DNA from 4 places in the Pseudomonas sp. SMV71 genome. Region 4 is predicted to be linked to each of the others. Evidence: predicted binding sites of a transcription regulator. Region 4 holds the regulator's gene; each other region holds the start of a gene.
The links. The regulator FliA, encoded in region 4, starts transcription of late flagellar genes. The targets are predictions, from matches to a motif close to CTAAAGTTTNNNNNNNNNNNGCCGNTAA.
Positions count from the first base shown of each region.

Region 1: the regulator FliA is predicted to act here: its motif matches at 1,944-1,971, upstream of ACLEJQ_RS25570 (methyl-accepting chemotaxis protein).
Region 2: the regulator FliA is predicted to act here: its motif matches at 1,808-1,835, upstream of ACLEJQ_RS03225 (methyl-accepting chemotaxis protein).
Region 3: the regulator FliA is predicted to act here: its motif matches at 1,360-1,387, upstream of motA (flagellar motor stator protein MotA).

Region 1 covers NZ_JBKGGU010000043.1:8,818-13,703, reverse strand. The annotation lists gene ACLEJQ_RS25570 (methyl-accepting chemotaxis protein) at 110-1,906, opposite strand; gene ACLEJQ_RS25565 (TonB-dependent siderophore receptor) at 2,220-4,346, shown strand; gene ACLEJQ_RS25560 (acyltransferase family protein) at 4,414-4,886, opposite strand, start outside.
Region 2 covers NZ_JBKGGU010000002.1:340,991-345,876, reverse strand. The annotation lists gene ACLEJQ_RS03225 (methyl-accepting chemotaxis protein) at 1-1,742, opposite strand, end outside; gene ACLEJQ_RS03220 (hypothetical protein) at 2,019-2,207, shown strand; gene ACLEJQ_RS03215 (fe2+ zn2+ uptake regulation protein) at 2,217-2,597, opposite strand; gene pvdQ (bifunctional acylase PvdQ) at 2,839-4,886, shown strand, end outside.
Region 3 covers NZ_JBKGGU010000014.1:12,686-17,571, reverse strand. The annotation lists gene motB (flagellar motor protein MotB) at 1-436, opposite strand, end outside; gene motA (flagellar motor stator protein MotA) at 440-1,291, opposite strand; gene ACLEJQ_RS15810 (HDOD domain-containing protein) at 1,457-2,995, shown strand; gene ACLEJQ_RS15805 (rhodanese-like domain-containing protein) at 3,038-3,853, shown strand; gene asd (archaetidylserine decarboxylase) at 3,873-4,733, shown strand.
Region 4 covers NZ_JBKGGU010000011.1:124,701-129,586, forward strand. The annotation lists gene ACLEJQ_RS13560 (protein phosphatase CheZ) at 128-913, opposite strand; gene ACLEJQ_RS13565 (chemotaxis response regulator CheY) at 932-1,303, opposite strand; gene fliA (RNA polymerase sigma factor FliA) at 1,463-2,206, opposite strand; gene fleN (flagellar synthesis regulator FleN) at 2,203-3,033, opposite strand; gene flhF (flagellar biosynthesis protein FlhF) at 3,150-4,499, opposite strand; gene flhA (flagellar biosynthesis protein FlhA) at 4,511-4,886, opposite strand, start outside.

The DNA of each region.
Region 1 (4,886 bases), on a different contig from region 4:
GGCCGGCGATCCGACGATGACGGTAGGTCAGTAAAGGCAGTGTTGACCGAAAGAAGGGAAGGGCCGCTACGCAGCCCAGCGGGAGCAAGCTCCCTCGCCACGGGGAAAGTCACTCCGCCAACAACACCGCCGCATCGAACCCCACCCGCAGGTTGCCCCAATGGCGACCGCCAAAGAAGAACGGGACGTCGATCTCGGTCATGATTTCCCCGGTATCGCGCAGGTACGTCTGGAGCAGAAAGCGCTGGACGTTGCCCGCTGCCCGCAGGCCGATGGGGTCGTTGAAGATCCGCTTGTTGCGGCACACCGGCAAATCGACGGCGCGGTCGCCCGTGGGCGGCTTGGACACCCAGCTGTTGTTGACCGGGCAATAGCCCTTGGTGTCGACGATGAAAGAAACCTTGCCGCCCGGCGTGCTGCGGGTGAGTTGGTCGCAGGCTTCCTGGCAGATCCGCGCAAAGCGCTCGGTATAGCTGGTCATGTACTGCTTGGGATCGGTGCCAGGGATGAGCTGGTAGCTCTGGTCAAACAGATTGACGCCTTCGCCTTGCAACGCCTCCAGGCGGACCTGCAGAAGATCACGGCATTCGCTGGCCCGGCTGATCGCCGCATCGAGCCTGCCATGGCCAAGCACGAACCGGCCCAGTAGCGCCTGGACCTTTTCGGCAACGCCAGACAAGTCACGAGTAGCGGTCGCCGAATGCTGCATTCGCTGGTCGATCGACTGGCTGTCGGCGTGGATCTGGGTGACCCGTTCGTTGATTCCAGTATTGCTGTCGGCGAACTGCTGGATATGGTCGGCGATGTCCGCCAGCTTGCCATTGGTGGATTCGAAGTCGCCGATCATGCTCTCGAAATGCCCGGAAGCGCGCTCCACTACCTTTTGGGTTTCCCGGGCGCTGTGGCTGATCTGGGTGGTCTGTTCATGGGTAGAACTGACTTCTTCGAGCATGGCGTCGATGTTGCGCGAAATATCGTCCGTGGCCCGGCTGACGTTCTGCGCCAGGGTGCGCACTTCATCGGCCACCACTGCGAAGCCGCGGCCACTCTCACCGGCGCGGGCGGCCTCGATGGCCGCGTTGAGCGCCAGCAGGTTGGTCTGGGCGGAGATCTGCTGGATCAGACCCACGATGGACTTGATGCTGGAGGAGCGCTGGTTCAAGGCGCTCACCAGGGTGGCGAATTCATTGAGGCTGCTGGAAATCTCACTGATATTGCCGGTCACTTCCAGCAGCTCGGCGTAGGAATCACGGGCAATGCTCAGGTTCTGCGCGGTGGTGCTGGAGATGCCCTGGGTCTGGCGCGACACCTCTTCGATGCGGCCGACGGCGGTATTGCTCTGTTCCATCACTTCCTTGGCGAAGCGTGCCTGGTGGGTCGCGCTGTCGCTGGAGTCGCTGATGTTTTTCAGCGAGCGCGCCGATTCCACAGCGATGTGCACGGTCAACGCCTGGACGTTGCTGATTATCTCGCGCTGCTTGGCCAGGAACCGGTTGCAGGTGGCGGCCAGCACGCGAATCTCGTCGTGGGTCACCAGTGGCAGGTCCTTGGACAGGTCGCCTTCGCCATTGGCGATCTCTTCCAGGGCGTGGGTCATGGCGGTGACGGGACGCACGATCAGGTGGCGGAAGTACCAGACCATGAAGCTGATCATGCCCAGGGTCAGCAGCGCGCCGAAGAGCAGGGCATGAGTGAGCCCATCGAGCCGGGATTCGATCTGGCCCAGCAGCACGGCGTCCAGCTGCGCGGCGCGCAGCTGCAAGACAATGTCCGCCCGGGCGCTGAGGGCCACCCAGTACAGCAGCGCACTGACCACCACCAGCAGGAAAAGGCTCGACAGTTTTTTGGTGAGCGTATCGAAGAACTGCATCTCGATAGACTCGTACAAGGCCTTTAACGTCTGCATGCCGCTGCTCCTGGGCAAAAAATCTCTCAATGGCATACATTCGACCGCGACTGGGAAAGCTTTAGCGATTTGGGCGATTTGATATCACTTGCTACGATTTCAGTGGGCTGCTAGATGCGTAACCCTGTGGGAGCGAGCCTGCTCGCGATAGCGGACTGTCAGCCTATACCGTCGCCGACTGATGCACCGCTATCGCGAGCAGGCTCGCTCCCACAGGGATTGACGGCGCATTCGATCAAATAGAAAGCATTTACTGGGAATCATTCTCAAAGTATATTCGCTCGCATTTACGTCCCCCCACGAGTGCCGCGTCTTGAATCGTTCCACCTCCCTCGCAAACCGCAACGTCTTCATCAAGTGTGTCCTGCCGACCTTGTCCTGCTGGTTCATCGCCGGTCCTTTACAAGCCCAGGAGACATTGGAACTGCCGGCCACGGCTATCCAGGGCAGCGGTGTGACTCAGGACGATGGCTACACGGCGTCGCAGGCCAGCACGGCGAGCAAGAGTGATGTACCGATCAAGGAAGAGGCGCAGTCGATCAACGTGGTGACCCGGCAGACCCTGGCGGACTATCAGGTACGCTCGCTGAACGATGCCATGAAGTTCGTCAGCGGCGTCAACCAGGGCAATACGCTGGGCGGCTCGCGGGACTCGCTGGTCAAGCGCGGTTTTGGCACCAACGACGATGGCTCGATCCTGCGCGATGGTGTGCGTTCCAACCTGGGGCATAACTTCAGCGCCACCACCGAGCGGGTCGAAGTGCTCAAGGGCCCGGCCTCGATGCTGTACGGCGCGTTGGAGCCCGGCGGCCTGATCAATGTCATCAGCAAGCAGCCCGAATACACCCGGGGCACCACCCTGAGCGGCTCGGCCTACAGCGAAGGCGGCGGTACCACGGCCGTGGACACCACCGGGCCGCTGGGCGACACCGGCCTGGCTTATCGGCTGATCGCCGAGCGCAAGCACGAGGATTACTGGCGCAACTATGGCGTCAACGAGAGCACGCTCGTGGCGCCGTCCCTGGCATGGACCGGGGAGCGGGCTTCGTTGAACCTGAGCTATGAGTACAACGAATACTCCAACCCGTTCGACCGGGGTACGGTGTTCCGCAATGGACATCCAGCGGACATCGACTACGACAAGCGTCTCGATGAGCGCTGGGCCAAGAGCCAGGGAATCCGCGAAACGGCCACGGCGCGCTTCGAGTATGAACTGAGCGATGCCTGGAAAACCCGACTGACCTACGGTTGGAACAATGACCGGTACAGCCTCGCGATTGCGCAGCCCAACACATTGACAGGCAATGTCCTGAGCCGACGCGCCAACGGCGCTCATTACGACGATGAAACCCGTTTCGCCAGCTGGGATTTCATGGGCAAGCAGGACCTCTTCGGCCAGCGTCATGATCTGTTGGTGGGTGTCGATAATCAGGTGTCCGATCAGTTCCGTGGCAAAACCTACCGCAATGCCCCTCGCGGCGGTTTTGACATCACTTCACCGGTCTACGGCAACCTGCCCGAGCCGAGCCTGATCAACGCTGCAGACAGCGACCTGCGTAACGAACTGACTTCAAGCTCGGTTTATCTGAAGGACAACTGGCACCTCGACGACCGTTGGATCCTGGTCTTCGGCGGTCGTTACCAGCATTACGATCAATACAGCGACCAGGGCAGGGGTGCCCGCTATAAAGTGAACCGCGACGACAACGGCGACGCGTTCGTGCCGTTTCTCGGTCTGGTCTACAAAGCCACCGACGAGCTGTCGCTATACGGTAATTACAGCCGCTCGTTCAAGCCGAACGACACCGTGGACGACTCCGGCAATACCTTCAAGCCGGAGGAAGGTCGCAGCTACGAAGTCGGTGCCAAGTACGATCCGCTGCCGGGTTTGAACATCAACCTGGCGTTGTTCGACATCGTCAAGAAGAATGTCGTGACATCCTCCACGCTCAATGGCGTGACCCTGTCGGAAGCCGCCGGAAAGGTCGGCTCCCAGGGTCTGGAGCTGGACATCACCGGCCGCTTGTCCGAACGCTGGGACCTGATCGGCACCTATGCCTACACCCACACGGAAATCCTCGACGATCCGGACGACGAAGGCCACCGCCTGGCCAATGCCCCAAAGCACACCGCCAGCCTGTACCTGAGCCATCACCTGAACGTACCTGCCGAATTCGGCAACTGGCATGCAGGTGGCGGCGCGCGCTACGTCGGCGAGCGTGCCGCCAACAACGCCAACGATTTCTGGCTCAGCAGCTACACCGTGGCCGACGCTTTCCTGCGCTGGGAGTCGCCGGTGTTCGGCTACAAGACCTCTCTGCAACTGAACGTGGACAACCTGTTCGACAAACAATACTACCCGTCCTCCACCGGCAGCCAGCTGCAGGTCAACGTCGGCGAGCCGCGCACCGCACGCCTGAGCGCCAGCGTAACGTTCTGATCGCGCTGCGCTGGAACAAAAATGCCCGGAATCTGAGCCCGGGCATTTTCGTTTGCAGTTGTCTTCCTTAAGCCGGCGTGCCCCTAACGATGTCGCGCCCAACGCCTGCCCTCAGGGCGTGACGGAGCTTCAGCGCCGGCCGTTCGATGCTGTAATACGACACGCCACTCAAGACGAAGGACAGCACCAGCACTGCCGTGATGATCAGAGTGCTGTACTCCACCGGCCAGAACGCCCGCAATACATACATCACCACGAAGTGATTGAGGAAAACCCCGTAGCTGATGTTGCCGAGGAACTCATCCCACCGGCGGTGCCTCAACCGGCTGAGCAGCCAGACCGCCGGCTGGCCGAGCACGATACCCAGGGTCACCTCCGCGTTGAACGGTCGTCGAGGAATGACTCCCGTAACGATGGCCACGAACATCAGCGCCGCGACGAGCGTGGTGATGGACACGATCCACAGGCCTTTGGCCCTGGCCCGGTACAGATAGCTGCCGCACAAGAAGATGAACAGCACACCCGGCAGCAGGCGATAGC
Region 2 (4,886 bases), on a different contig from region 4:
GTGGCGTCGGCCGCCGATTGGCAACTGGCCTGGGTATTTTCCATGGCCGCGACCGACGAGCTCACGCCTTGGGTCAGGCGAGTCAGCATTTCATTGATTTCCGAAGTACTGGCCTGGGTCCGGGCGGCGAGGGCGCGGACCTCGTCGGCCACCACCGCGAAGCCTCGGCCCTGCTCACCGGCCCGGGCGGCTTCGATGGCGGCGTTGAGGGCCAGCAGGTTGGTCTGTCCGGCGATGGCACCGATGACGCCGAGAATCTCAGTGATGCGCTGGGCGTCTTGCTGCATGCTCTCGACCTTGCGGGTAGCGCTGGACACTTCATCGATCAGCGCCACCACACTGTTGGAAGCCTCACCGACCACCACGCGGGAACGATCGGCATGCTCGTTGGCGCGCTGGGTGAACGCCGCCGTTTCAGCGGCATTCTGCGCCACGCTTTCAGCCGTGGAGCTCATTTCGGTGATCGCGGTCACGGTCTGATCGGTTTCCGAAGCGTGGCGCATCAGGATTTCACTGGCATGGGCCGAGGTCCGTTGCAGGCTGTCCAGGCTCGAGGCCATGGCACCGGTGGCTTGGGTCACTTCACCGATCATGCCTTGCAGGTAGGCGATGAAACCGTTGACCGAATGGCCAATGGCGCCCAGTTCATCCTCGGCGCGGATGGTAATGCGTCGGGTCAGGTCGGCATCGCCAGTGGACAGGGCGTCGATGTTGCCCTTCAGGATTTTCATGCGATTGGTCAACTGACGGATCGCGTACAGCTGGATCAGCACCAGCAGGATCACCATCGGGATCTGCAGCAGGCTCAAGGTGCTGAGCACATCGTCACGCTGGGCGGTGATCAGGCGCGTGGGTAACGCTGTCGCCAGGAACCACGGCGAACCTTCGATGGGGCGCATGAAGAACGTACTGGCTTCGCCATTGTTGTCGAATTCGACCCGTTGCAGCGGCTGGTCACGCTTGGCCAGGCCCGCCTTGACCTGGGCTGCGAACGGCGAGGTGCCCGCCAGATCACTGATGTTCTTCAGCACGATCGGCCCGCTGATGCGCGAGCTGTTGCTGATGATCTTGCCGTCGCCTTCGACGATCAGCATTTCGGCGCTCAGGTCAGCCTCTTTGCGGGCGATCAGGTCGTTGAAAAAGCCCAGAGTCACGTCGATGGTGGAAACGCCATAAGGCACGCCGTTCTTCTGGATGGCCATGGCGCAGTTGGTGCGCGGTTCGGCGCTGGCGTCATCTTTGTAGGCGGCGGCCCAGGCGCATTTGCCGGCCGGGGTGGCCATGCCGCCCTTGTGCCAGGGCTGATCGAAGTAATTCGGTGCCGCATCGCTGTTCCAGAAGGTGTTGACCACCAATTTGCCCGAAGCGTCGCGGTGCCAGAAAGTGCTGAACTTGCTGCGGCCTTCGGCTCGCTGGTTGGGCAGCGGCCAGATCCCGCCGCCGAACACCTTCAGTTCGCCATATTGGTCTACCAGGCCCGGCAGGACTTTATCGATGGCATCGCTGTCGAGCAGGGGAATGGTCTGGGTAATGCTGCGCTGCTGCGCCTGCACCTTGTTCAGTTCGCCCTGGATCTGTTCGGCGACTTCGCCGATGCGGTTGAGGGCCACTTGCTCCTCGGTATGGCGCAGTTTGGGCGCGACCAGGTAACTGATGCCCACGACCGTCAGGATCGAGAGCACCAGGATGAAGAGAATCAGGAACAGTGTGTAGCGAGCCTGAATGGTGCGAAATGCGGGCATATGGCAGGTCCTTGCACGAAGGCGACGTTCGAAGGCAGATAAAGTTGGCATGGGCGTACCAATTTGTATCGACCTTTCCCTGTAGAGCTTTAATGCCGTACATCGGCGGTGATAGCACCGGCTTCAGCAAATGGATCATCGCCAATGTGTGGGGGCAGGCTTTGCTCCCTCGCGCCAAAAAGCAGCTAGCGCTGTAACATGGGACTTCGCTCGCTGGCGGGGATTCAAAAAAGCGCCGCGTGCGGGTATTGAACTGAAACATTCAGGAAATTGGCAATGACTCATTCGCAACGTTTGAAATATTCGATTCTGATCGTGCTCGTCGTCCTGGCGATCATGCTGGGGCTGTCCTGGATGCAGGGCAGGGGCATGATCAGCGAGCAGCTGTTTCAGTACATCGCCATTGCCGTGGCGGTCGCCGTTGTCGTGATCAACGGCGTGATGCGGCGCAAGGTCAAGCCCTGAGCGCCTGTTTCATTCTGCGCACTGGAGCGCCGCCAGGGCGTTGGGATGCAGGCTGTAGCTTTTGTCCGGGTGGAGGCTGACGACCCCCTCGGCGTACAGGCGCTTCAACACCTCGCGCACGCTCAGGAAGGACAAGGGAATGTCCAGCTCCAGCAGCTCACTGTGGACGCCCCGCACGCCCAGGCGGCGGTTGTCGTCGCCGGCCTTGAGCAACGCATCGATGACCTTCAGGCGGATCAGGCTGGTCCGCAAGCCAAAGCTCTTGAGCAGACGCCGGATCTGCTCATTGCCGCCTCGTTCCAGCGGATTGCCGAACGCCGAGTGGGTAGCTGCCAGCGATACGCCGGTCAGTCGTGGCTTGCCGTCCGTGGGCAGTAGCGCGTTACGCATGCAAGAACTCCTTAACAGCCTGTTCAGAAAAGATCACGAATACTCTCCTGCAATAGGACGAACGAGGGCGGGCAATCATGAAGGCGCGGATGTGAAAAAAATGCCCAGGCTCCGTCAAACCCTTGTAGCCAAACGGTCCTCGGGCGATTAATTTTTTTTCATCCGGTTCGTTTTCATGGCAAGGCACATTCCGTGAGCATGCGGCATGTGAACTTCCTAAAAATTTGCACCAGGAGTGAACGTGACGATATCCGGGCAGTTATCGAGGATTGGCCTCGCAGGCGCACTGTTGGGGGCAGCGCTGGGGCTCAGCGCGACGGTCCACGCGCAAGGCAATGTGAACCAGGCCAGTGCCGAGATCCGTCGCACCCAGTTCGGCGTGCCGCATATCCGTGCCGAGAACGAGCGTGGGCTGGGTTATGGCATCGGCTACGCCTACGCTCAGGACAACCTCTGTCTGCTGGCCAACGAAGTGGTCACGGTCAACGCCCAGCGCTCGCGTTATTTCGGCCCGGAGCAGCGCACGGTGGAACAGCGCGAGAACCGCGCCAGCGACCTGTTTTTCAGCTGGCTCAACACGCCGCAGGCGGTCTCCGGATTCTGGCAGGCTCAGATGCCGCCAGTGCAACAGTTGGTCGAAGGCTACGTAGCGGGCTACAACCGCGCCCTGGCCGAGCGCCAGGCCAAGGGCCTGCCCGAGCAATGCACGGGCGAATGGGTGCGGCCGCTCACCGCGTTCGACCTGGTCAAGCTGACTCGCCGTCTGTTGGTGGAAGGCGGCGTTGGCCAGTTCGCCGAAGCCCTGGCCGGCGCCCAGCCGCCTCGGGCCACCGCACAGAACGCCGGCCCGGCGTCGACCTTTGCCGGCGCGGCGGACCGGCAACAGCGCTTCGCCCTGGAACGCGGCAGCAATGCCCTGGCCATCGGCAGCGAGCGTTCATTCAACGGCCGTGGGATGTTGCTGGCGAACCCGCATTTTCCATGGGTCGGCGGCATGCGTTTCTACCAGATGCACCTGACCATCCCAGGCCAGTTGGATGTCATGGGCGCGGCCCTGCCAGGCCTGCCGCTGATCAACATCGGTTTCAGCCAGCACCTGGCCTGGACCCACACCGTCGACACCTCCAAGCATTTCACGTTGTACCGCCTGCAACTCGACCCGAAAGACCCGACCCGCTATCTGCTCGATGGCAAGTCCGTGCCGATGAGCCGGCAGACGGTCTCGGTCGAGGTCAAGCAAGCCGATGGGCGGGTTGGTACGGTTTCCCGCGTGGTCTATGGCTCGCAGTTCGGACCGATCGTGCAGTGGCCGGGACGGCTGGACTGGGATAACCGGTTCGCCTATAGCCTGCGGGATGCGAACCTGGAAAACGACCGCGTCCTGGCCCAGTGGTACGCAATGAACCGGGCCGTCAGCCTCAAGGACTTCCAGGATGCGGTGCATCGGATCCAGGGCATTCCCTGGGTCAATACCCTGGCGGTGGACGACCAGGGGCAGAGCCTCTACATGAACCTGTCGGTGGTGCCGAACGTCGGGGTCGATAAACTGGCGCGTTGCAGCGATCCTCGGGCCGGCCTGCAATTGATCGTTCTGGATGGCTCGCGCAGTGAATGCACCTGGGACGTAGACCCCAAGGCCGCGCAAAAAGGCATCTATGCCGCTGACCAGCTCCCGCAATTGCTGCGCCGTGACTTTGTGCAGAACTCCAACGACTCGGCCTGGATGATCAACCCGGCGCAGCCCCTGTCCGGCTACTCACCTCTGATCAGCCAGCAAGGCCTGCCGCTGGGGCTGCGGGCACGGTTTGCCCTGGACCAGCTCGGCCGGTTGGCGAAGGACGGTCCGGTGGAGGTGAAGGATCTTCAACGTATGGTCATGGACGATCGGGTCTACCTGGCCGACCAGGTGATGCCGGACCTTTTGGAGGCCTGTGCCGCTGAATCGGGGCCGGACGCCGAGGCAGTGGCACAGGCCTGCGTGGCGCTCAAGGCCTGGGATCGCACCGCCAGCCTGAGCAGTGGACCGGGCTTGGTGCACTTCCAGCAGATCATGGCGCGGTTGCAAGCGATGCCCGATTCGTGGCGCGTCGTGTTCGATCCGAAAGACCCGCAACACACGCCTAGGGGCTTGGCAATCGAGCGAGCGCCAGTGCTCAAGGCCGTGCGCGAAGCCATGGCGGCCTCGGTAGAAGAGGCCAGGGCCACCGGTGTGTCGAAGGACCTCCAGTGGCAGGACATTCAGGTTGCCAGTAGCGGAGGCCGGCAGACGCCGATTCACGGTGGGCCCGG
Region 3 (4,886 bases), on a different contig from region 4:
GGATCTGATCCTTGAATTTCTGCAGTTGCGGGTTTTCTTCGACCTTGTTCTGCAATTCCTGCAAGAGCAGTTCCAGACGCTCGCGCTCGATCTGCTCGGCCATGCCTTCAACCTGCTCGGTATCCACCGTCACCTTGTCGGGCTGGGGCTGGGACTTGACCTCCGGGTTGAGGGTGTTGTCCGGCGCCAGGGTCGGCGAGCCACCCAGGTCGATGATGTACGGTGTGCCGCTTTCGGAGAACCCGATCGGATCCTTGAAGTAACCGGCGATGGCGATTTTCTGCTCCGGGGTGGCCGTGGACAGCAGCCACAGCACCAGGAAAAACGCCATCATCGCCGTCGCGAAGTCGGCGAAGGCGATTTTCCAGGCGCCCCCGTGGTGTCCAGCGGCTATGCGCTTGACCCGCTTGATGATGATCGGCTGGTTATTTTCCATGACTTAGCGACCGCGGACCGCTTGTTCCAGCTCGGCGAAGCTTGGACGATGCGCCGGGTACAGGACCTTGCGACCGAATTCCACCGCCAGCGATGGCGGCATACCCGAGGCCGAAGCCACCAGAGAGGCCTTGATGGCCTCATAGACGTTCAATTCTTCCTTGGCGTCATGGGCCAGGGAAGTGGCCAGGGGGCCGAAGAAGCCATACGCCGCCAGAATACCGAAGAAGGTACCAACCAGCGCCGCGCCTACGTGCAAGCCGATGGACGCCTGGTCGCCGTCGCCCAGGGACGCCATGGTCACCACGATACCCAGTACCGCCGCGACGATACCAAAGCCGGGCATGCCGTCCGCGATACCGGTAACGGCGTGGGATGGGTGCTCCAGGTCCTCCTTGAGGTTGTACAGTTCCATGTCGAACAGGCCTTCGAGCTCGTGGGGAGCCATGTTGCCCGACGACATGATTCGCAGGTAGTCACACACGAACGCCGTCATGCGGGCGTCCTTGAGCACGGCTGGATACTTGGCGAAGATCGGGCTGGCGGCCGCGTCTTCGATATCGCCCTCGATCGCCATCATGCCTTCGCGGCGGCTTTTGTTGAGGATCTCGTACACCAGGCCCAGGACCTCGAGATAGAAGGTATGGGTGAAGCGCGAACCGAACATGGTCAAGGACTTCTTGATCACATGCATGGTCATATAGCCAGGGTTGGCCTGCAGGAAGGCGCCAAAAGCCGCGCCACCAATGATCATCACCTCGAAAGGTTGGATCAGGGCGGCAATCTTGCCATGGGAGAGCACGTATCCGCCGAGCACGCTCGCGAACACGACAATGATGCCGATAATTTTAGCCATAGATAGAAAGTACTTACTTAAGTCGGGTTCAAGGTCATATTCGGAAGCTGAAAAATCTCTTCTTCTACTTATCGGCAAAACTGCGCCAGACTATAGCCAGTTCTGGCGAAAAGCCAATTTGCCCCGTTCCGGGCGTCGATACTTCGGGGATGAGCGCGTCCAGCCATGACTCACGAAACCAAGGTTCCAACGCCACGACCAACCACGCTGCAAGGCTGGGTACAATTGCTTGAGGGCGTGCATCTACCGGTTCCCCAGGCCAGCCACGACCTGGTCCGCAAGGCGCTTGGCGACAGTCGCCGTTCCCTGCGCGACATCGCCGAGCTGATGCAGGACAGCCCCGCCCTGGCCCTGAGCGTGATCCGTGAAGCCAACCAGCACACCCATGGCAGCCTCGCCGAACCTGCGGAAAACCTAGAAGTAGCGATCAACCGCCTCGGCCTCAAGCGCACCGAAGAATTGCTTGCGCGCCTGCCCTCATTGCCGGAGCAGCAAATCCCGAATGCCCTGCGCCAGATGCAATTGATCAGCCAGCATGCCACGCAACAGGCCAACGGTTTTTTTGCCAGCCGCCTGGCCCGGCTGTGGCAAGACATCCACTGGGGCAGCCTGCTGTTTCTGTCGCCGCTCTGGGCCCTGGCCCTGACTCACCCTCGCCTGCTGGGGGAATGGGAATTGCGCGTGGTCCATAAAGGCCAATCCGCCGCTAAAGTAGAGCGTGAACTGTTCGGTGTCGGCCTGTTGCACATCTGCCTGGCGCTGGTGGAGACCTGGCGCCTGCCGATCTGGGTGGCACAGGGCTATCGCCTGATGCTCACCGAGCGTCGCGAACTGGTGAAAGTGCTGCGGATCGCCCGCGACAGTGAGCACCCGTTGCGCCAGCAGAATCGCCTGGACGACGACCCGACCTTGCGACGCTGGCTCAATCAGCCGGCCAACACCGTGTTGCTGGCAAACGGTCTGGCCCTTTCAGCCCACCAGGCCTGGGATTGCCCCCACAGTTCGCGCTGGCAGTACCTCACCAGCCTGTATCTGCAGATGCCGATGGATGAGTTGCAGCAGCAACTGCATCAGCAAGCCGCCGTCAGTGCCCGGCAGCACGCCATGCCGGACCTCTGGCACCCGGCTGTGGCGCTGATCTGGCCATGGGGGCTGCGCCGCGTCCACCCCGGTTTGTTGCCGGCCGCTGCGCCCAGCGCCGAAAGCCTGGGTCAGTGGCGCAAGCAATGCTCGGCGCTGCTGGTGGAGCCAAGCCCCTTCCGCAATGCCATGCACCTGACCACCTCGGCACGGGATGTTTTGGTGGCCTGCGGCATGCGCCGGGTGATGATCCTGATGGCCGATCGCAGCCAGACCAGCGTGCGCGTACACCAGACCGCCGGCCTGCCTGCCGAAGCCGCGGCCATGAGTTTTTCCATCAGCCAAAGCAAGGTCTTGCAGCGGTTGCTGGCCCAGCAGGCTCAGGTCCGCCTGAACCCGGACAACAACGCGCAGTTTTCTGCGCTGTTGCCGCCGGGCCTGCGCAGCCAATTCAAGGGCGAGCATCTGATCCTGCGTTCGCTGACCTGCAACGGGCGAGTGATCATGCTGGTGGTGGCGGACCAGGGCGGCGGACCGTTCTCGGACGTGACCTTGCAGGCCTTTGGTAAAACCGTGCAGTGCATCGAACGGGCCCTGCACACCTTTACCAACCGCGGTCGCTGAACTTGCTACAATCCTTTCCCTTTGCGCCCCTGGAGACCTCACATGCCTGACTTCTCTGGCTTGCCGCTGGTGATCGAACCGAGCGAGCTGCTTGCGCGCCTCGACGCCCGCGAGCTGATCCTGGTGGACCTGACCAGCGCCGCCCGCTACAGCACCGGACATATCCCTGGCGCACGGTTCGTCGACCCCAAGCGCACGCAACTGGGCCAGCCGCCGGCGCCGGGCCTGTTGCCGGCCAAAGCCGATCTCGAGGCCCTGTTCGGCGAACTCGGGCACAACCCCGAGGCAGTCTACGTGCTCTATGACGACGAAGGCGGCGGTTGGGCCGGGCGCTTCATCTGGCTGCTGGACGTGATTGGCCACACCCGTTACCACTACCTCGACGGCGGCCTGCTGTCTTGGCTGGACGAAGGCCTGCCGGTTTCGATCGAAGTCCCGGCGCCCGTCGCAGGCCCGGTGAGCCTGACCCTGCATGAAGCCCCCACCGCAACGCGCGAGTACCTGCAAAGCCGCCTCGGTGCTGCCGACCTGGCGATCTGGGACGCTCGCGGCCCGCTGGAGTTTTCCGGCGAAAAAGTCGTCGCTGCCAGGGGCGGACATATCCCCGGCGCCATCAACTTCGAATGGACCGCCGGCATGGATCAGGCGCGCAACCTGCGCATTCGCCGGGACATGCCGCAGATACTCGAACAATTGGGCATCACGCCGGACAAAGAAATCATCACCCACTGCCAGACCCACCACCGCTCTGGCTTCACCTATCTGGTGGCCAAGGCGCTCGGTTATCCGCGGGTCAAAGGCTATGCCGGTTCCTGGGGCGAATGGGGCAACCACCCCGACACCCCCATCGAGCTTTGAAAGTGCTTAAGGACAGTTAATGAAAAACCGTTTGTTCATCCTCTCTCAGTACCTGCTGCCTCACCACTTGCTGTCGCGGCTGGCCGGCTGCATCGCCGAATGCCGCGTGCGCTGGTTCAAGAATGCGTTCACTGCGTGGTTCGCCAAGCGCTATCAAGTGGACATGTCCCAGGCCCTGGTGGAAGACCTGACTGCCTACGAGCACTTCAATGCCTTCTTCACCCGCGCTTTGAAAGACGGCGCCCGCCCGCTGGATCAGACCCCGGGCGCGATCCTCAGCCCTGCCGATGGTGCGGTCAGCCAACTCGGCCCAATCGAGCATGGCCGGGTATTCCAGGCCAAGGGCCACAGCTTCAGCGTGCTGGAACTGCTGGGCGGTGACACGGCCAACGCCGCACCGTTCATGGGTGGCGATTTCGCCACCATCTACTTGTCGCCCAAGGACTACCACCGTGTCCACATGCCGCTGGCCGGCACCCTACGGGAAATGGTCTACATCCCTGGCCGGATCTTCTCGGTCAACCAGACCACCGCGGAAAACGTTCCGGAGCTGTTCGCCCGTAATGAACGCGTAGCCTGCATCTTTGACACCGAGCGTGGGCCGATGGCCGTAGTGCTGGTGGGCGCGATGATCGTGGCGTCCATCGAAACCGTCTGGGCCGGGCTGGTCACGCCACCCAAGCGTGAGCTGAAAACCTTCCGCTACGACGAAGCCGCCCGTGCACCGATCCACCTGGAAAAAGGCGCCGAACTCGGGCGCTTCAAGCTGGGTTCTACCGCCATCGTGCTGTTCGGGCCGGGTCAGGTGAAATGGGCCGAGGAACTGGTGGCCGGCTCGCCGGTGCGGATGGGCCAGGGGTTGGCGCTTCCAACCATTTAAGGCACTGAACACCCTGTGGGAGCGAGCTTGCTCGCGATAGCGGCGCGTCAGTCGACAAATATGTTGGCAGACAAACCGTCATCGCGAGCAAGCTCGCTCCCACAGTGGCTATAGCCGTCCAGAAATAGATAGGGCACTTCTTTTCAGCCACAG
Region 4 (4,886 bases):
CCCCACAAGGCGCAAGCCGTCGTTACTCGTCGTTCATTTGGAAAACCAAACCGCACTCCTCGTGCCTAGTCTTGCGCCTTGTGGGGCACGGCGCGACCGGCATTAACCGTCATCACGACCTACAAACTCAGAATCCAAGGCTGGACAGCAAATCGTCCACATCGTCCTGACCGGACACAACGTCTTCTCTTTTATCGGCATGAATCTGCGGACCTTCACCCTGAGAGAGATGTTTTTGTGGATCTTTTTCTGCAAGTATCGCTGCACGGTCGTGTTCGATGCCTGCAAAGCGGTCAACCTGGCTGGCCATCAGCACCAGCTTGAGCAGATTGCTTTCCACTTCGGTGACCAGTTGGGTCACCCGCTTGATGACCTGGCCGGTCAGGTCCTGATAGTCCTGGGCCAGCAAGATATCGTTGAGGTTGCTTGCAACGGCGCGGCCTTCGGTGCTGCTGCGCGTCAGAAAAGCGTCAACCCGACGGGCCAGTTCCCGGAACTCTTCAGCCCCGACTTCGCGCCGCATGAAGCGCCCCCAGTCGGTGCTCAAGGCCTGGGCTTCTTCGCTCAGGCCATTGACCAGCGGCGTGGCATTTTCCACCAGGTCCATGGTGCGGTTGGCCGCAGCCTCGGTCAGCTTGACCACATAACCCAGACGCTCGGTGGCGTCGGTGATCTGCGAGACTTCCTCGGCCTGCGGCATGTGCGGGTCGATCTGGAAATTGACAATCGCGCTGTGCAATTCACGCGTGAGCTTGCCCACTTCCTGATACAGACCGCGGTCACGGGTCTGGTTGAGCTCATGGATCATTTGAACCGCATCGCCAAAACGACCTTTTTCAAGGCTCTCGACCAGTTCGCGGGCATGTTTTTTCAGGGTCGATTCGAAATCGCCCATAGAAGATTCGTTATCCATAGCTCCCCCGTGGCGCCGTTAACCGATGCGTTCGAAGATTTTTTCGATCTTCTCTTTCAACGCCTGGGCCGTGAAGGGTTTGACCACATAGCCATTCACACCGGCCTGGGCCGCTTCGATGATCTGCTCGCGCTTGGCTTCGGCAGTCACCATCAGCACCGGCAGGTGCTTGAGCTTTTCATCGGCACGCACCTGGCGCAGCAGGTCGATGCCGGTCATGCCTGGCATGTTCCAGTCGGTGACCAGGAAATCGAAGTTACCGCTGTGCAACATCGGGAGCGCGGTGGTCCCGTCATCTGCTTCGGCCGTGTTGGTGAACCCGAGGTCACGCAACAGGTTTTTAATGATCCGCCGCATCGTTGAAAAATCATCAACGATGAGGATTTTCATGTTCTTGTCCAATTCGACCTCCAAGCAGTCTTAAACGCGTCCAGCACCTGAACGCGCCATTTCAATCAATTCCGGCACAACACTCGACAACGGTCTGGAGCGCTGCACGTGGCTGGCGCATGACTGGCCAATCTCGTTCGCAATCGCTCCACACGCCTGTCAGCGCGCTCGCCACTCCCCCAAACGCCCCCGCAAGCGGGCCGCGCACTGGCTGTGTAACTGGCTGACCCGCGATTCGCTGACCCCCAGGACCTCACCGATCTCCTTGAGGTTCAGCTCTTCGTCGTAGTACAGCGCCAAGACCAGCCGCTCACGCTCCGGCAAATTGGCAATCGCTTCGGCCAGCGCGCTCTGGAACCGTTCATCTTCCAGGTCACGCGCAGGCTCCATGTGAGTACTTGCGCCATCCTCATGCAGCCCTTCATGTTCGCCGTCCTGCAACAGGTCGTCGAAACTGAACAGGCGGCTGCCCAAGGTATCGTTCAAAATCCCGTAGTAATCATCGAGACTCAACTGGAGTTCGGCCGCAACCTCGTGATCTTTAGCGTCGCGCCCGGTTTTAGCTTCAATTGCCCGGATCGCGTCGCTGACCATGCGCGTATTACGGTGCACCGAGCGCGGCGCCCAATCGCCCTTGCGGACCTCATCGAGCATTGCCCCGCGAATGCGGATCCCGGCATACGTCTCGAAGCTGGCGCCTTTGCTCGCGTCGTATTTGTTCGCCACCTCGAGCAGGCCGATCATGCCGGCCTGGATCAGGTCCTCGACCTGAACACTGGCCGGCAGGCGCGCCAGCAAGTGGTACGCGATACGCTTGACCAGGGGCGCATAACGCTCGATCAGTTCGTATTGGGCGTCCCGTGCCGATTTTTTGTAGAGATGGTTGTAACCGCTTGCAGTCATAGCACGGGCCCTGCTGTTTGTTGCACGAGACGCTCGACGAAAAATTCCAGATGACCGCGCGGATTGGCCGGCAAGGGCCAGCTATCGACCTTCTGGGCGATTGCCTTGAATGCCAGCGCGCATTTGGAACGTGGAAAAGCTTCATAAACGGCACGTTGCTTCTGAACCGCCTTACGCACGCTTTCGTCGTAAGGCACCGCACCCACGTATTGTAGGGCGACATCCAGGAAGCGATCCGTGACCTTGGTCAGCTTGGCGAACAGGTTGCGCCCCTCCTGCGGGCTCTGGGCCATGTTGGCCAGGACGCGGAAGCGGTTCATGCCGTAGTCGCGATTCAATAACTTGATCAGGGCATAGGCGTCGGTGATGGACGTGGGTTCATCGCAGACCACCAGCAGCACTTCCTGGGCGGCGCGTACGAAACTGACGACGGAGTCGCCGATACCTGCGGCGGTGTCGATCACCAGCACATCAAGGTTGTCACCGATATCGCTGAACGCCTGGATCAGGCCGGCGTGCTGGGCCGGAGTCAGGTGGACCATGCTCTGGGTGCCGGAAGCGGCCGGCACGATGCGAATCCCGCCCGGCCCCTGCAACAGCACGTCGCGCAGTTCACAACGGCCTTCGATGACGTCCGCCAGGGTGCGCTTGGGGGTAAGCCCCAGCAATACGTCGACGTTCGCCAGGCCCAGGTCGGCGTCCAGCAGCATGACCCGTCGGCCAAGCTCTGCCAGAGCCAGGGACAAGTTCACTGACACGTTAGTCTTCCCGACGCCACCTTTGCCGCCGGTCACCGCGATCACCTGTACGGGATGCATGCTGCCCATGTTCGTTCTTTACCTTGTCTTACGTAGACGGAGGCCACATTACTGGCTGCGCGTTCACACACGGAACAATGCATGGCAGACCATCGATGTAGGTACAAAAAATACTCATGATAACCTCAGCCGACCTGCTTGGTCGGGCTGTGGTAGATATCAGCGAACATGTCAGCCATGGCTTCTTCGCTGGGTTCTTCCTGCATTTGCACACTCACGGCACGGCTGACCAGTTGGTGACGGCGCGGCAGATGCAAATCATCCGGGATCCGCGGCCCGTCGGTCAGGTATGCCACCGGCAGATCGTGTCCGATCGCCAGGCTCAGTACCTCGCCCAGGCTTGCCGTTTCGTCCAGCTTAGTCAGGATGCAGCCGGCCAGCCCGCAGCGCTTGTAGCTGTGGTATGCGGCGGTTAGAACCTGCTTCTGGCTGGTGGTTGCCAACACGAGATAATTTTTTGACTTGATGCCGCGCCCGGCCAGGCTTTCGAGCTGCATGCGCAGGGCCGGATCGCTGGCTTGCAGGCCGGCGGTGTCGATCAGCACGACGCGCTTGCGCAGCAAAGGCTCCAACGCCTGGGCCAGGGATTGACCCGGATCCACCTGGGTCACCGACACATTGAGGATCCGCCCCAGGGTCTTGAGTTGCTCCTGGGCACCGATACGGAAACTGTCCATGCTCACCAGTGCAATGCTCTGGGCACCATATTTAAGTACATAACGGGCCGCGAGCTTGGCCAGGGTGGTGGTCTTGCCCATGCCGGCCGGACCGACCATGGCGATCACACCGCCCTCTTCCAATGGCTCGACTTCCGGCGTGGCAATCATCCGCGCCAGGTGCGCCAGCAACATGCGCCAGGCCTGGCGCGGCTCTTCGATACCGTTGATCAGCGCCAGCAGGTCGCGGGACAACGGACCGGACAGGCCGATGCGCTGCAGGCGACGCCACAGGTTGGCCTGGGCTGGACGGCTGCCTTGCAGCTGGTTCCAGGCCAGGGAGCCGAGCTGGACTTCCATCAGCTCGCGCAGACTGTTGAGTTCCGAACGCATCGAGTCAAGGGCTCGCGGGTCGACGCCACGGGCAGGCGCTGCCGGGGCCGGCTCGGCACGGCGCGGTTCAGCCGGGGTCGGCTCGATCAGCGGTTCGGCTGCGGTCAATGGCAGGCCGGCGGTCAATGGCTGACCGGCGAACAATTGACGATTGGTGCCCGCCGCAGCCTCGCCTTCGTGGCTGCGCAGGCTCAGTTCAGCCTGGGCGCTGGCGATGCGCGATTGGGTCTTGCGCAGCTCATCCTCGAGTTCCATGTTCGGAACGCGTGGGGCCAGCGCCGACAGTTTGTAGTCCAGGGCCGCCGTCAGTTCCACACCGCCAGCGATCCGGCGATTGCCGATGATGGCTGCTTCAGCGCCCAGCTCGTCACGAACCAGTTTCATGGCCTGACGCATGTCGGCGGCGAAAAAACGCTTCACTTGCATAAACCACTACCTCAGCCGTTGGGCCCTACTGTCGCAACGATGGTCACTTGCTTGTTGTCCGGTATTTCCTGGTACGCCAGCACATGCAGCCCCGGGACCGCGAGGCGTCCGAACCGCGAGAGCATCGCGCGAATCGGACCGGCCACCAGCAGGATCACCGGCTGGCCTTGCATCTCTTGCCGCTGGGCTGCGTCGATCAACGAACGTTGCAGCTTCTCGGCCATGCTTGGCTCAAGCAGAACACCCTCTTCCGAGCCTTGTCCTGCCTTCTGCAGACTATTGAGCAATATCTGTTCCAACCTTGGCTCCAACGTGATCACAGGCAGCTCAGACTCAGTGCCTACAATGCTTTGGACGATTGCGCGGGATACGCCGACCCGCACCGCA